Linked DNA regions of Pigmentibacter sp. JX0631. The protein of the gene in region 2 interacts with the protein of the main gene of each other region in a pairwise test. Links are inferred from orthologs where the notes say so. Each region holds a gene or a part of one and is shown on either strand. Other genes may lie near its edges.

Region 1 (6,737 bases), 240 kb from region 2 along the record:
CAACATTTTTTACCATTAGCTTTAATTAAAATATTATTCATTGCAATTTTATTGCAAGTAAATTCATCAATACCAAATGGTTTTTACATTATGTATTTTTTGTTAATTATTGTATTTTCACATATTCTTTCAAAAATATTTTTATTCAACAGTTACTTTGGACAATTTTTTATTTTTTTGAGTCTGTTTTTTCTAAAATTTTTTCTTTTTTATTTTACAATACAAAACAGAGATTTTTTGACTTTAGTAGGTTTACTATCCATTTCATGGAAAGGCTTTATTTCTTCGCTAATTATCGCATTACCTTTATTTAAATTTTTAAACTTTATAGATTCATTTTTTGAATTTATTCCTTCTCATGATAAAAAGAAGTTAATAGATCTTTAAATTTATTATTGGAGTCGGATAATGCTTGATAATAGGTCAAGACAAGAGTCTGTTTCAGATCCAAATCGGAGAAATATTATAGTTTCCTGTTTTTTAGGAATTACAGCAGCTATTACAGCTCGTCTTTGGTATTTACAAATTATTAAAGGAACAGATTTTTCTGTAGCATCGGCAAGAAATAGAGTTAGAGAAATTACAAGACCTGCTCCAAGAGGACTTGTTTATGATCGAAATAGCCGTATTTTACTTTCAAATAGATTGTTTTTTGATTTAATTGTTATCCCTCAGTATCTGCAAAATAGACCGAAAACTCTTTCCATTGTTTCTGATTTATTTCATATACCAATTCAACAAATTGAAAGAAAACTTTTAGATTCACAGGCAAACCCAAAATTTGTGCCTGTTAGAATAAAAAGAAATTTATCTCTTCATGAAGTAGCCACTCTTGAATCTAATAAATTCTTTTTACCAGGAGTGGATGTGGATTCTGCACCTCGAAGAGATTACTTAGGTAATGAATCAGCGCATTTGTTTGGTTACCTTGGTGAGGTAACGGCAAAAGAATTAGATATTTTAAATTCACAAGTCTCTAATTATCAATATCGTGTAGGTTCTATTATTGGAAAAACAGGAATTGAAAGAAAATATGAAAAATATCTTCGTGGCGGAGAAGGGCGAGAAGCATTGCTTGTAGACGCATTGGGAAGGTTACAGGCTGACAACTCATTAGATATTTCTTTAAATTTGAGTAGACCCGCCCAAAGAGGAAATGATGTTTATTTAACAATTGATTCAGACTTGCAAAATGTTGCGACAGAAGCATTTCGGAACAAAAATGGAGCAGTATGTGCAATAGATCCAAATAATGGTGAAATTTTGGTATATCTATCTAATCCCAATTATAAATTAGCAATGTATCAAGATGGTTTAACTATGGAAGATTGGCAAAATTTAAGATCAAATCCATTTAAACCATTACTCGATAAAGTAACAGGTGGGGCATACCCCCCAGGTTCTACATTTAAAATTATTGTAGCCTTAGCAGCTCTTGAAGAGGGAATTGTTACTGCTGAAAGAAAATTCAATTGTCCAGGCTATTTTGTCTTAGGAAATGGGCGTTGGAAATGTTGGAAACATACAGGTCATGGGCCAGTTAATATGTCTGCAGCCTTGGAATTAAGTTGTGATGTTTATTTTTACAACGTTGGAAACTTAGTGGGAATTGATCGCATAGCAAAATGGGGAAAACTATTTGGATTAGGCGAGAGAACAGGTCTTGATTTAAATATGGAATTACCTGGAATTTCTCCTTCAACAGAGTGGAAACTGCGTACAAAAGGTCTTCCCTGGTTAAGTGGTGATACAATTAATGCTTCAATTGGACAAGGATTTAATTTGTGTACACCAATCCAAGTTTTAAACGCTTTTGCCGCTGTTGGTAATGGTGGTACTTTATATAAGCCACATTTTTTAAAGAAAATTATAGACAGTCAAGGAAAAGTAATTTTTGAAGAGAAACAGACAGAAATTAGAAAAATTAAAATAAATCCTGCCAATTTAGCAGTTGTAAAAAAAGGATTATTTGATGTTGTGCAATCTAATGTAGGAACTGCAAAAAGAGCACGTGTGGAAGGGTTTACCGTTTCAGGGAAAACAGGAACAGCGCAGACTTCGGCATTGAAATTTACCAAAGGTGTGAATCAAGAAGATGTTGCCTTTAATGCTCTAGATCATGCTTGGTTTGCTGCATATAGTCCAAGCGATACTCCTGAAATAGCAGTAGTTGTATTTAGTGAATACGACGGAGGGGGAGGTGGAGCCAATGCTGCTCCAATAGCGCAACAGATTATTGAAGCATTTTGGCGAAAAAAATTTCCTGAAAAATTTGCGAAGCCCGTGAAAAGCAGTTTGATACCGAGAAGACAAAAACCTATAATGGATAATAATTCAGAATTGCCAAATGAAAATATTCCTATGGAGCGTATTAATGAACAAAATCAAACTGATGGACAGCCATTAAATGAATCGGTTTTGCCTGAAGAATTGAGGTAAATTATGATTATATTTTCATTAATTAAAGATCGTTTTAAAGGAATGCCTTGGGGCATTGTTATTACAAGTTACTCAATTATTTGTATAGGACTTTATAATTTGTATAGTGCCACAAATGCTTTTTATTATCCTGCCCGATTTTATGATCAAATTATTTTTATTTTAATTGGTACTTTTGCGGCAATATTCTGGGGAGTTCTATTAGATATTAAAAATTTGGAACGTTTAAGTTTATTTGGATATATTTTAGTTTGCTTAATGCTTTTGGCTGTTGATATATTTGGACGTAGCGCAAAAGGAGCGGAGCGTTGGTTGGTTTTGGGACCAGTAAGAATTCAGCCGAGCGAATTTGTGAAGTTTGTTATTATATTAATTGTTGCAAGAAGCTTTAATTTAATGAAAGGTTTTTCTGATTTTTCTTTATTAAGTTTATGGAGACAAATTTTATTTATTGGTGTTCCTTTTCTGTTAATATTAGCACAACCTGATTTGGGAACGGCCAGTTTAGTATTGCTTATTTCAGGGCTACAAATTGCGACAATAAAAGTAAGAGGAAAAAGTATTTTAACCGTTCTATTCATAACTGTAACCTTATCTATATTGGCTTGGAACTTTATTCTTTATGACTATCAAAAACAGAGAGTGTTAACATTCATAAACCCAATGCTGGATCCTCGAGGTTCAGGGTATCACTCAATCCAAAGTATGATTGCCGTTGGGAGTGGAGGACTTTGGGGACAAGGTTTTGGACAAGGAACGCAAGCTAAATTAAATTTCTTACCAGAACGACATACCGATTTTGCGTTTTCTGTTTGGGCTGAAGAGCATGGTTTTATTGGTTGCCTGATTTTAATTTTTTTGTTTTCTATTTTAATTATTCAAATATTTCAAATAGCTGATAGAGCCAGAGATTCCTTTTCGGTATTGGCTACGGTTGGGGTTGGTGCATTTTTTCTTTTTCATTTTGTTATCAATATCAGCATGGTTTTAGGTGTCTTTCCGGTCGTTGGTGTTCCGCTGTCTTTTATTAGTTATGGCGGGACGCATATGGTTACTGCTTTGAGTTGCATTGGAATAGTAGTTGCCGTAGAAAGAAAAAGGTATTTATCAACAACATCTTTTTAAGAGGTTATTTGTGGTAGAAGAAGTGGTACAAGAAAAAAACTCAAAAATAAAAATATTATTTATTAGTGGATTTATTTTTACACTTATTTGTACATCTTTATATTTATTTTTAACTGCACTAGAAGATGAGCATAAAGTAGATCAGCCTCAACTTAATATTCATCAAAATCAAATAAGAACAGAAAAATTTCACTAGGTTAATATAGTAATGCGAATTTTAGGGATTGATCCAGGTACAAGAATGGCTGGATATGGTGTTATAGAAATACAAAATTCGGGAAAAATTTTGGCTGTTGCAGCTGGAGCCTGGGATTTAAATCCATCTCAAGAATTAGCTTCTAGATTAGCAACTTTAGCTATCGAATTTCGGCGTGTTGTTGCAGCGTACTCTCCAACACATTTATGTATTGAACTATCATTTTTGGCTGAAAACCCTAGATCGGCTTTATATTTAGGACATGCTAGAGGTGTGGTGCTGTCTGAAGCTCATCAATGTGGCTTGAAGATAAGTGAAATTAGCGCCACAGCAGCAAAAAAAATAATATCAGGCAATGGACGTTGTGATAAAAATGAAATTGCAAAAATTATGAGTTCATTATTGGGTTTTCAAATGCAATCTCTCCCACTTGATGCAACCGATGCGTTATCTATAGCCTGTGCAGATGCAATGCGACTAAAACAACAGTCTTTCCATCCAATGCATAAAAATGTTGCTAATGAAAAAAATAATAATATTTTAGAAGAATGGAAAAAATCGAAAAGACAAAGAAGAAAGTTACAGTTTTTTTAATGTTAAAAATTATATATTATTTCATTTTTATTTTTTTATTTTCTAATCTTTATGCAAATGATTTTAAGCAAGAATTAGATTCGGAAATAATATCATTCCCAACTAGATATAGATTATTTAAGTTAACGGTATATTCTCCTTTTACTGATCTTTCTTTTTCTATTGGTGACCGCGAATATAAAAAAAGTATTGAAAATATTTCAATTGGTCTTGTAAATAATGAAGCTGAAAATATTATTGGCCTTGGAATTAGCTTAGGACTTCTAAATGTTAAAAATAATTTTTATGGTTTTGGAATTTCATTAATTCAATTTACTGATGAAGTATTTAGCGGTTTCCAGTTAGGCTTATATTCGCAAACTAAAGAGCTAAATGGTTTCCAATTATCTCTTATTGCAAACTCAAATATCGTAAATGGATTGCAATTTAGCGGATTTAATTATGCCGAAGAAATAAATGGAGCTCAACTTTCATTTTCAACAAATTATGCAAGAAATTTAAAAGGAATACAATTTGGAATATATAATGATGCTGATGAGGTTTGTGGAGTTCAAATAGGAATAGTAAATAATGCTAAAAAAGTTTATGGATCGCAAATAGGATTTATAAATATAGCCGGAGAATCAAAAGGGTTATCGTTGGGAACAATTTTTTCAATGGATAAAACAAATGGCTTTTCAAAATTATATTTTGCTTCAGAAAATTATTTTCCCTTAAGCTATGGAGTAAAAATAGGTAGCAATTTGTTCTATAGTATTATTGAAGCTTCTCCTAAAAATTATGTTGTTAATAAAAAACTAGTGGGACTTTTTTTATTAAATAATAATTTTCTTACATTTCCCTTTGATTTAAATATTTCTTTTGGTATAGGAAGCCAGTTAAGTATAGATAAAGTATTTTTAGCATTAGAATTAAAATGGTTGAATATAGCGGAACAAGATGAAAGGGAATCAATTGGAGAGCATTTTTCTCTTCATTATTCTTTATTAACTGGATATAGAATATCAAAAGATGTAGAATCATTTTTGAAATTTTCTGTTTATAATATGGATATACCCGGAAAATTTCAATTACTTAATACAACAAATTACCTTCCAAACGAACAATATTTATTTACTCTTGGCTTTGGATTTCAAATGTTTCTTTTTGGGAGCGATCGGTTTTAATTTTTCTAGCACAAGTTTTATTTCTGTTAATTCATGTTGAATTTTTTGATACTTTTCTTTTAATTCATTTATTTCCAAGACTTTTTCAAAGTAGCTTTTTGTATCTAAGTTTTTGAGAAATTTTTGATAAGATCTCCTTGATCTTGGAATTAGCATTGATAAAATGCCATAATTTTTTCTTTGGTAAAATTTTCTAAATTGTGCATCATAATATGGATCTAACGAATTTGCCCAGATATCTGGTAAAGCTGAGGCAATCCGAATAGGAAATAAAGCTTCTGCAAAATAAATTAATGAAGGTCTTAGTTCTGATCTAATATTTGGATATTTGCTTGAAAGTTTGCTTAAAACTGTTAAAGCTCCAATATTTATTCGCCAATGTTGGGATATTTTTTCACAGAAAGGTTGTATTAATTTTAAGTGCTCAGGTTCACAAAATTCTGCAATTAAATTTAATGCAGCTTGTTCTAAAATTCCGTTAAAAGATGGTTTACTTAAAAAAGAAAATGCAAAATTTATTATTTTTTTTCTATTATCATCAGATCGTAAGAGTGAAGATTTTTGTGAAATTTGTTGGATAGAACGAATTGCGGTTTCTCTACAATTTAAAGTTTCTTTCTCATTTTCTGCAATAATTACTAATTTATCGAGCAGATTTATTTGTTTTATTTGTGATGAGTTAGCTTGTGCTGATATTAGTGCAGCTTTGGATAAAGGATGAGTGTCATTTAAAATTGTTAATAAATTTGCTCCATGAATTCGTCCTTCCTCACTAAGAATTTTATATGAAGAACTTCTTACTCTGAAGCTTTCTTCAGATTTTAGCCATTTTTCGATATGACTAAAATTTTCTTTATTATTATAATAAAGGCAGATATTTTTAGTAGCTAAAAATTTAAAATAAGAATATTTTGAATTTTGTTGTTTAAATATTTCTGAAATAAAAGATTCAGGAATTTTTTGGTTAACTTCTCCAATAATAGTTCCGTTCGGATCAAATATACAAAAAGACAATTTTTCTTTCAAAGGTATTGATATTTTTTTGTTTTTATCATCAATAATTATTTTAATTATTTCTTCTTTTTCACTGGAGTATTTTAAGTATATATTAGTTTCTAAATAAAATTCAGGAAATTCTTTAGAAATATTTTGTTTTTGAGAAATATTGATATTTATTATCGAAGTATCATACTTAGAAAACTCGCAAGAAACATCAA
Region 2 (6,919 bases):
CTCAGCCAATCCATTTATTTCAGTTTGTTTTACTTTATTATTATCAACAAAGACATGTACCTCGCGTCCAGCATGCATAATAGCCGAGCCAGTAACTCCTTGTTCTTGAAAACTGTTCACAACTCCAGAAATACCATCAATTCTTCTATGATAGCCTTCTTCCATATCTACTCTTGCCCCAGGTCTTGCGCCAGATAATGCATCAGCCGCTTTTAAAATATAGGCAAATGGAGTTTCAACTATTTTATCATCGTGATGAGCTAAAACAGTATCAACAATATCTTCTTTTTCTCCATAACGGATTGCATAATCACCACTAATTACAGCATGACTTCCTTCAATTTTATAATCTAAAGCTTTACCAATATCATGTAAAATTCCCGCTCTTTTAGCATGTAAATTAGATACACCGATTTCGTCCGCAATCATACCTGCTAATCTAGCTACCTCAATGGAATGAAAATACTGATTTTGCCTATGGCTCGTTCTATAATTTAAGGAGCCAATCAATTTTAATATTTCTGGATGCATATCATGTGGTAATCCAAGTCCTTTTATTGCTTCCTCACCAATTTTAAAAATATATTTATCTATATTTTTTCGATTTCGTTCAAAGATATTTTGAATTTTATCTTCAGAAAAAATATCTTTGCTTAAAATTTCCTCCAAAGTGAGTCTTATAACTTCTTTATCAACACCAGATCCTCCAGCAATTTTTAATACTGAAGGCAATTCTTCGTTAAAATTAAGGACGCTAATTGAAGAATCAGTTCCATTTATAAGAAAACGTACTATTGGTGACTCTTCATGAAAATGTTTAGTAAGAATTTCTTTTGAATTAACTGGTACAATAAAAGAAGATTTTGGCCAAATAAAATTAGGTTGATATCTTAAATAAACTGAATTTAAAGTGTCTCTGGCGAGTCTTTGAGATTCATTTTTCAAAAATTCAGAATTATCCATGAGCCATTTTGAAATTCCCAATTTTTCAGCAGCAACTAGTTCTTCAGACAATTCATGAAACAAATCATGTTTATTTTTACCCACTTTATTTTCAAGCATAGACTGATAATTATTATTTATTTCTAAGGTATTTTTATCTAGATGTTTGATATTTTCAACAGAATTATCTATATCATTCTTTTTCCTAGCAATTGCTTCTTCTTTTTTATCAAGCTCATTTCCCATTTTATCTAATTCTGATTGTTTTTCATTCAATTCTTGTTCATAGATTTCCTGATGAGCCAACAATATTTCACGTTCGCTATCAAGTTGTTCAGCATCGGCTTGATATTGTTCTTTAGTTGCAATTAATGCTTCTTCAAGAATCATTTTTCTTTGAACTTCTGCACTTTTTAAAATAGCTTCCATATTTTCTTTAACGGGGATCTCAGTAATATTTCCTAAAGAGCGACGGGCAAAAGCTTTTGCTAGAAAAAACCCGCAAGTCAAACCAATGAATGACGCTCCACAAATTGTGTATATTGACCAATGCATTTTAAAACCTTTTTATTTTTCATATTATGAAAGGACGACTCCTTTTACAGGCAATATACATTACCAGAGAGAGAAGCTACCTTTAGAACAAAGGTAGCACGGTTATCTCATTAGAGAAACTATATTCTATTTAGGAGAGAAATAATGAGCGCATCTCAACCCACAGAAGCTTTTATAACCCAAATAGCCCAACAAGCAGGAGAAATTACCCTTGAATATTTTGCAAAACGATTTAAAATTTCGGAAAAAAGCAATAATCAAGGGATTGTAACTGAAGCTGATCTTCATTCGGAAAAAGTAATTAAAGCAGAAATTCATAATTGTTTTCCATCTCACAGTATTTTAGCTGAAGAATCAGGATTAACAGAATATGCGAAAAAAGAAGATTTCGAACCCATCTGGATCATAGACCCATTAGATGGAACCACTAATTTCTCGAAAGGAAATCCATATTATTGCATTTCAATAGCCTTTGGTTTTTTAAAAAATAGAAGATTTTTATGCCAATTAGCAGCCATTTATCAACCAACTACAAAAACTATATTTTATGCTGAAAAAGAAAAAGGAGCATATTGTAATGGCCAAAAAATACAGGTTTCAACTTTAGAAGAATTGAAAATGGCTAGTATTTGCACAGGATTTAGTTCTAATAAAGGGAAAGATCTTGTTCCTCTTACAAAAACTATTGGCGAAATACAAAATAATTCATTGGGTTTAAGAATTAATGGAGCTGCAGCACTTGATCTAGCTAATACTGCAAAAGGTATGTTTCAAGGATTTTATGAAACTCCATTGGCTCCATGGGATACAGCAGCAGGAGCATTATTAATAATCGAAGCTGGAGGAAAAGTAACTAATTTCCAAGGAAATGAATTTTGTCCGCTACAAGATCGAGGTATTATTGCTGCAAGTTCTCAAATTCATGAAAGCTTATTTAATTTAATCAAAATAAATTACGCCAATTAATTGTGTTTTGATTTATCAAAACTTTGATTACTTACTTCTTGTTGGCTATTAATAGGATTACTACCATCATCTAAGGCTTCTTTAAAGTAACTACCACCAGTTTCGGTTCCATCTATTATAAAAACACCAATTGCATCACTTCCTGTTGAACGTTCTCCGGTATTTTTATCAATAGCTATTTCATGAATACCTGTGGGTCTTGTCCAATTTTTTAAAGAATAATTTTTAATTGCACCTTGCATCATTGTTTTCCAAATAGGTGCAGCCATTGCAGATCCCGTTCCTCCAGTTCCTAAAGTTTTAGAATTGTCGTCATATCCAATCCAAACTCCTCCAACTAGTTGCGAAGCAATTCCAAGGAACCATGCATCTGTATTTGCATTTGTGGTTCCTGTTTTTCCTCCAACATAATTTCCTAAACCTAAAACACCTTGTCCAGTTCCAATATGAACAGCTGTACGTAAGAGATCTAAAGTAACATATGCTGCCTGAGGTGAAATCATTTGCAATTTATCTATTTCATTCTCTTTTTCCACTGTTTTACCAGGAAGAAATGGAGCATCTTCAGGAAATTGTGGCTCGATTTTTAAGGGGAATATTTTTTCATTTTTTGCTGAATAAATGACTTCACCATTTCTGTCAACAACTTCATTTATATAAAATCCTAAAGTCATTTTTCCTGAATTTGGAAAAATAGAATAAGCTTGAACCATTTTAAGTAACGATGCAGTTCCTGCTCCTAATGCTACGCTCAAATCAGATAATGGCCAATTAAAACCAAAACGAGTTAAATGCTTTGTAACTTTAGATGGCCCCATAACGTGGTACAGAAAAATACTTGGAATATTATAGCTTAAAGCTAAGGATTGCATTAATGTTGTTCGCCCAGATTCTTTTCCGCCATAATTTTCAGGTTGCCATCCATCTAAATCTATTTTTGGACTGTCTATTTTTGAAGCAGGAGTAAATCCACAGTCAATTGCATAGGAATAGTAAAGAGGTTTTACGCTACTTCCCACTTGACGTTCTGCTTGAGTAGCACGATTAAATTGACTCACTAAAAAGTGTTCACCACCCACCATTGCAAGTATTTCACCGCTTTTTGAATCCATCACCATAGCAGCTGCTTCTATTCCAACTGTGTCAATTAAAGTATATCTAGCAAAACTCTCTTTAGATGGATTATTAAAATATTGTAAATATGAATTTAAAGTAAACATAAATTTTTTATCATTAACAATTCGTGATTGCATTTTTTTATTTAATTTTTGCACATGTATTTCATCACCAACTTTTAGAACATTGTTAATATCAGTATCTCCTGTTTCTTTGTTAATATCAGCATTTAGAGCCCACATGATGTCTTCTTCTAAAATGACACCAACACCTTTTTGAGTGGCTATTCCTACAGCTTGAATTTCTTCATTAATAAAAGTAACAATAGCTCTTTCTTCTTCATTTTCTTTTGGCTTTGATGAAATAAACTCTTTTAAATGTTGATTAAATGACGAACCATGTTGTTTAATTGGCCCTTTAAAACTTCTTCTTGATTGATATGCATCAGCAAAATTTTGTATTGCAATTTGAGTTGCATTTTGAATTTTGGAATTTAGAGTAGTATAAACAGTTAAACCACTTTTTCCTAAATTTTCTATTTCTAAATTATTTATTAATTGTTTTTTTACTTCTTCTACAAAATATGGAGCTACTTTATTATTTGGGGATTCAGCCCTATAAAAAATTAAATTTTCATTTACTGCTCTATCATATTGATTTTTTGTAATCATTCCAGTTTTGAACATTCTTTCTAAAACATATGACTGTCTTAATTTTGCCGCCTGGAAATTGTCATTCGGATCATACGCAGATGGAGCGGGAGTTAATCCAGCAATGAGAGCTGCTTCTGCAAGAGATAATTTCATATTATTTTTTCGAAAATAATTTTGCGCAGCTGCTTCCACTCCATAGGAACCGTTACCTAAATATATTGTATTCAAATATAATTCCAAAATTTTATCTTTTGGAAATGAATTTTCTATCTCATTTGATACAATTATATCTTTAATTTTTCTAATAATTGTTCTTTCTTTTGTTAGTAAAACATTTTTTGCCAATTGCTGAGTAATTGTACTTCCACCTTGTTTTTGATTTGAAAAAGTTACGAAATGTAAAAAAGCTCTTAAAAAACCTTTCCAATCAAGTCCATGATGATTATAGAACTCTGCATCTTCTGCTGCAATAAATGCGTTTTTTACAAATGGAGAAATCTCATTTATCAATACTGGGTAACGTCTTTCTTCAAAAATCTCTGCAATTTTAACACCATCTTGACTATAAATGACAGTGGGTAAAGCTGGTTCATAATTGTAAAGTTTTTCTAAATTTGGAAGTGTTCTTTTAATTTTTTTAAATTCATAAAAAGAAAACGAAGCTAACAAAACAAAAATAAGAATGATTAATATCTTATAATGTTTAACAATAAGTTTAGAATACTTGATAAAAAAGTTTACAAGTGGCAGAAGTTTCACCAATTTATCTTTTAGCATAATTCAAACCTTGTATTCATCTACAAAGATTTTAACGTCCAATCGTGCCCTCATGTTTCGGTTTTTTTTTCTAAAAAATAAGAATTAGTTAAATTTTAAGACTATGGGGAGAGAAGAATGGGTACAAGTTTATTTATTTTAGTTCTCAAACAGGGCAAAATAGTGCTAGTGTTTCAACATGAAAATACTTTAAATACTGTTAGATTTTCAGTTTTTGTAGTATTTTCAATAAATTCAATATAATTAATAGGATACCATACAATGAGCAGCCAAAATAACGACTCCAATCAAAAAGAACCTTCATCCTCACATTCACAGGAAGACCAAAGCTGCAAACACAATCCTTCTAAAAAATGTTGTAAATATGAAAGTGACCACCATCATCACGAACACGCTGGCTGCGGACACGACCACCACCATCACGAACATGCTGGCTGCGGACATGACCACCATCATCACGAACACGCTGGCTGCGGACACGACCACCATCATCACGAACACGCTGGCTGCGGACACGACCATCATCACGAACACGCTGGCTGTGGACACGACCACCATCATCACGAACATGAAAATTATAAACGGTATGAGTTTACGACAACAGAAATAGATAGTTTTTTAACTAAAAATATTGAAGAGCTTATTCATTTAGTAAATCACCAGTTAGAAAATGAAAATTTTGGCAAAGCAGTACCTATTTTGGAAATTATTGCTAAAAAACTTGAACAAAACAGCGATATTTCCAACGAAGAACAGAATAAACACAGAATTGAAACTCAGCATCATTTGGCGTTAACTTATGGAATTATTGGTGAACATTCTAACTCTATTCAATTTTGGAAAAAAGTAATCACACATTTAGAAAGTGAAGCTGATTTAAACGAACTATTAGAAGCTTATTATAATGCCGCTTTATCTTCGGAACAAGCTCGACTTGAAAATGATTTCATTTCTTATCTAAACAAGGGATTGACAAAAGCTGTACAAAATAATTTAAATGAATGGGAAGCGACTTTTGAACACGAACTAGCTATTTATTTCTTTGAAAAACAAGAATTAAGCATAAGTGAACAAAAACTTAATCGCTCAATTAAAATTTTTGAAGATAGTAACAATCAAGAATCTTTAGTTGCATCTTACTATTATCTTGCATACTTAAAAGAAAAGTTAGAACAAATTGAAGAGGCAAAGAGAATATACGAAAAAGCTTTAAATCTTTCTAAAAAAGAAGAAATAAGAGATTTCGTTGAAAATGAAAGAAGTTTGATAGAAGAAAGACTGGCTAATATCAATAAAAAAATTTTAAAAGCAAAATTAACTAACTTTTAATTAAAGGATTGTTTATGAAATATTTACACACAATGCTCCGAGTAAAAAATCTTGAAAAATCATTAGAATTTTATTGTAATGTTTTAAATTTTAAACTTCTTTCTAAAGATGAATTTAAAGAAGGTGAATTTACTTTGGCATTTTTACAAGCCCCTAATGATGAATCTAATGGACCTACCTTAGAACTTACTTATAACTGGGGAGTTGATCAGTATGAAATAGGAACTGCCTATGGGCATTTAGCCTTTGAAGTACCAGACATCTTTGAATTTCAAAAAAAATTACAAAAATTTGGACTTGATTTAAGTTGGGGGCCAAAAAAATCTCCGAGTGGAAAAAGATATATCGCTTTTATGATTGATCCTGATGGATATAAAATAGAATTACTAGAACCTCGCCCTTTGTCAGGAGAACTTAGTTAAATCTAACTAACGTTTTTCAAAATTTTCTTGAAATTTTTTACTAATTTAATTACTTCTTTTGAAAGTTCTCGTGATTTAGATACAACCATAAGACTATCAGAATGTTGAGTTAGTAAATAATTTTCAGGACAATCATCACGAAGTATTTTTATTATTTCT

Evidence for each region.
Region 1: the proteins of QEJ31_RS02450 (region 2) and mrdA interact in binary tests that used the Escherichia coli proteins (3 or more experiments, as listed by UniProt). The link is inferred for Pigmentibacter sp. JX0631 from one-to-one orthologs.

The regions. Positions count from the first base shown.
Region 1 is NZ_CP123622.1:330,691-337,427, reverse strand. The notes cover bases 1-2,923. They hold mrdA (penicillin-binding protein 2), read left to right. Parts: upstream 1-408; coding sequence 409-2,439; downstream 2,440-2,923. Other genes in these bases: rodA (rod shape-determining protein RodA), read left to right, coding at 2,443-2,923; QEJ31_RS01435 (hypothetical protein), read left to right, coding at 1-387. Outside these bases: more of rodA, read left to right, coding at 2,924-3,564; QEJ31_RS01420 (hypothetical protein), read left to right, coding at 3,575-3,760; QEJ31_RS01415 (crossover junction endodeoxyribonuclease RuvC), read left to right, coding at 3,773-4,354; QEJ31_RS01410 (hypothetical protein), read left to right, coding at 4,309-5,520; QEJ31_RS01405 (M1 family aminopeptidase), read right to left, coding at 5,464-6,737. UniProt on the Escherichia coli protein: Catalyzes cross-linking of the peptidoglycan cell wall. Responsible for the determination of the rod shape of the cell. Is probably required for lateral peptidoglycan synthesis and maintenance of the correct diameter during lateral and centripetal growth.
Region 2 is NZ_CP123622.1:572,624-579,542, forward strand. What follows is about bases 2,235-5,339. They hold QEJ31_RS02450 (PBP1A family penicillin-binding protein), read right to left. Parts: upstream 5,010-5,339; coding sequence 2,460-5,009; downstream 2,235-2,459. Other genes in these bases: QEJ31_RS02445 (inositol monophosphatase family protein), read left to right, coding at 2,235-2,463; QEJ31_RS02455 (hypothetical protein), read left to right, coding at 5,271-5,339. In the rest of the region: QEJ31_RS02440 (Rnase Y domain-containing protein), read right to left, coding at 1-1,497; more of QEJ31_RS02445, read left to right, coding at 1,642-2,234; more of QEJ31_RS02455, read left to right, coding at 5,340-6,338; gloA (lactoylglutathione lyase), read left to right, coding at 6,353-6,760; QEJ31_RS02465 (hypothetical protein), read right to left, coding at 6,763-6,919. UniProt on the Escherichia coli protein: Cell wall formation. Synthesis of cross-linked peptidoglycan from the lipid intermediates.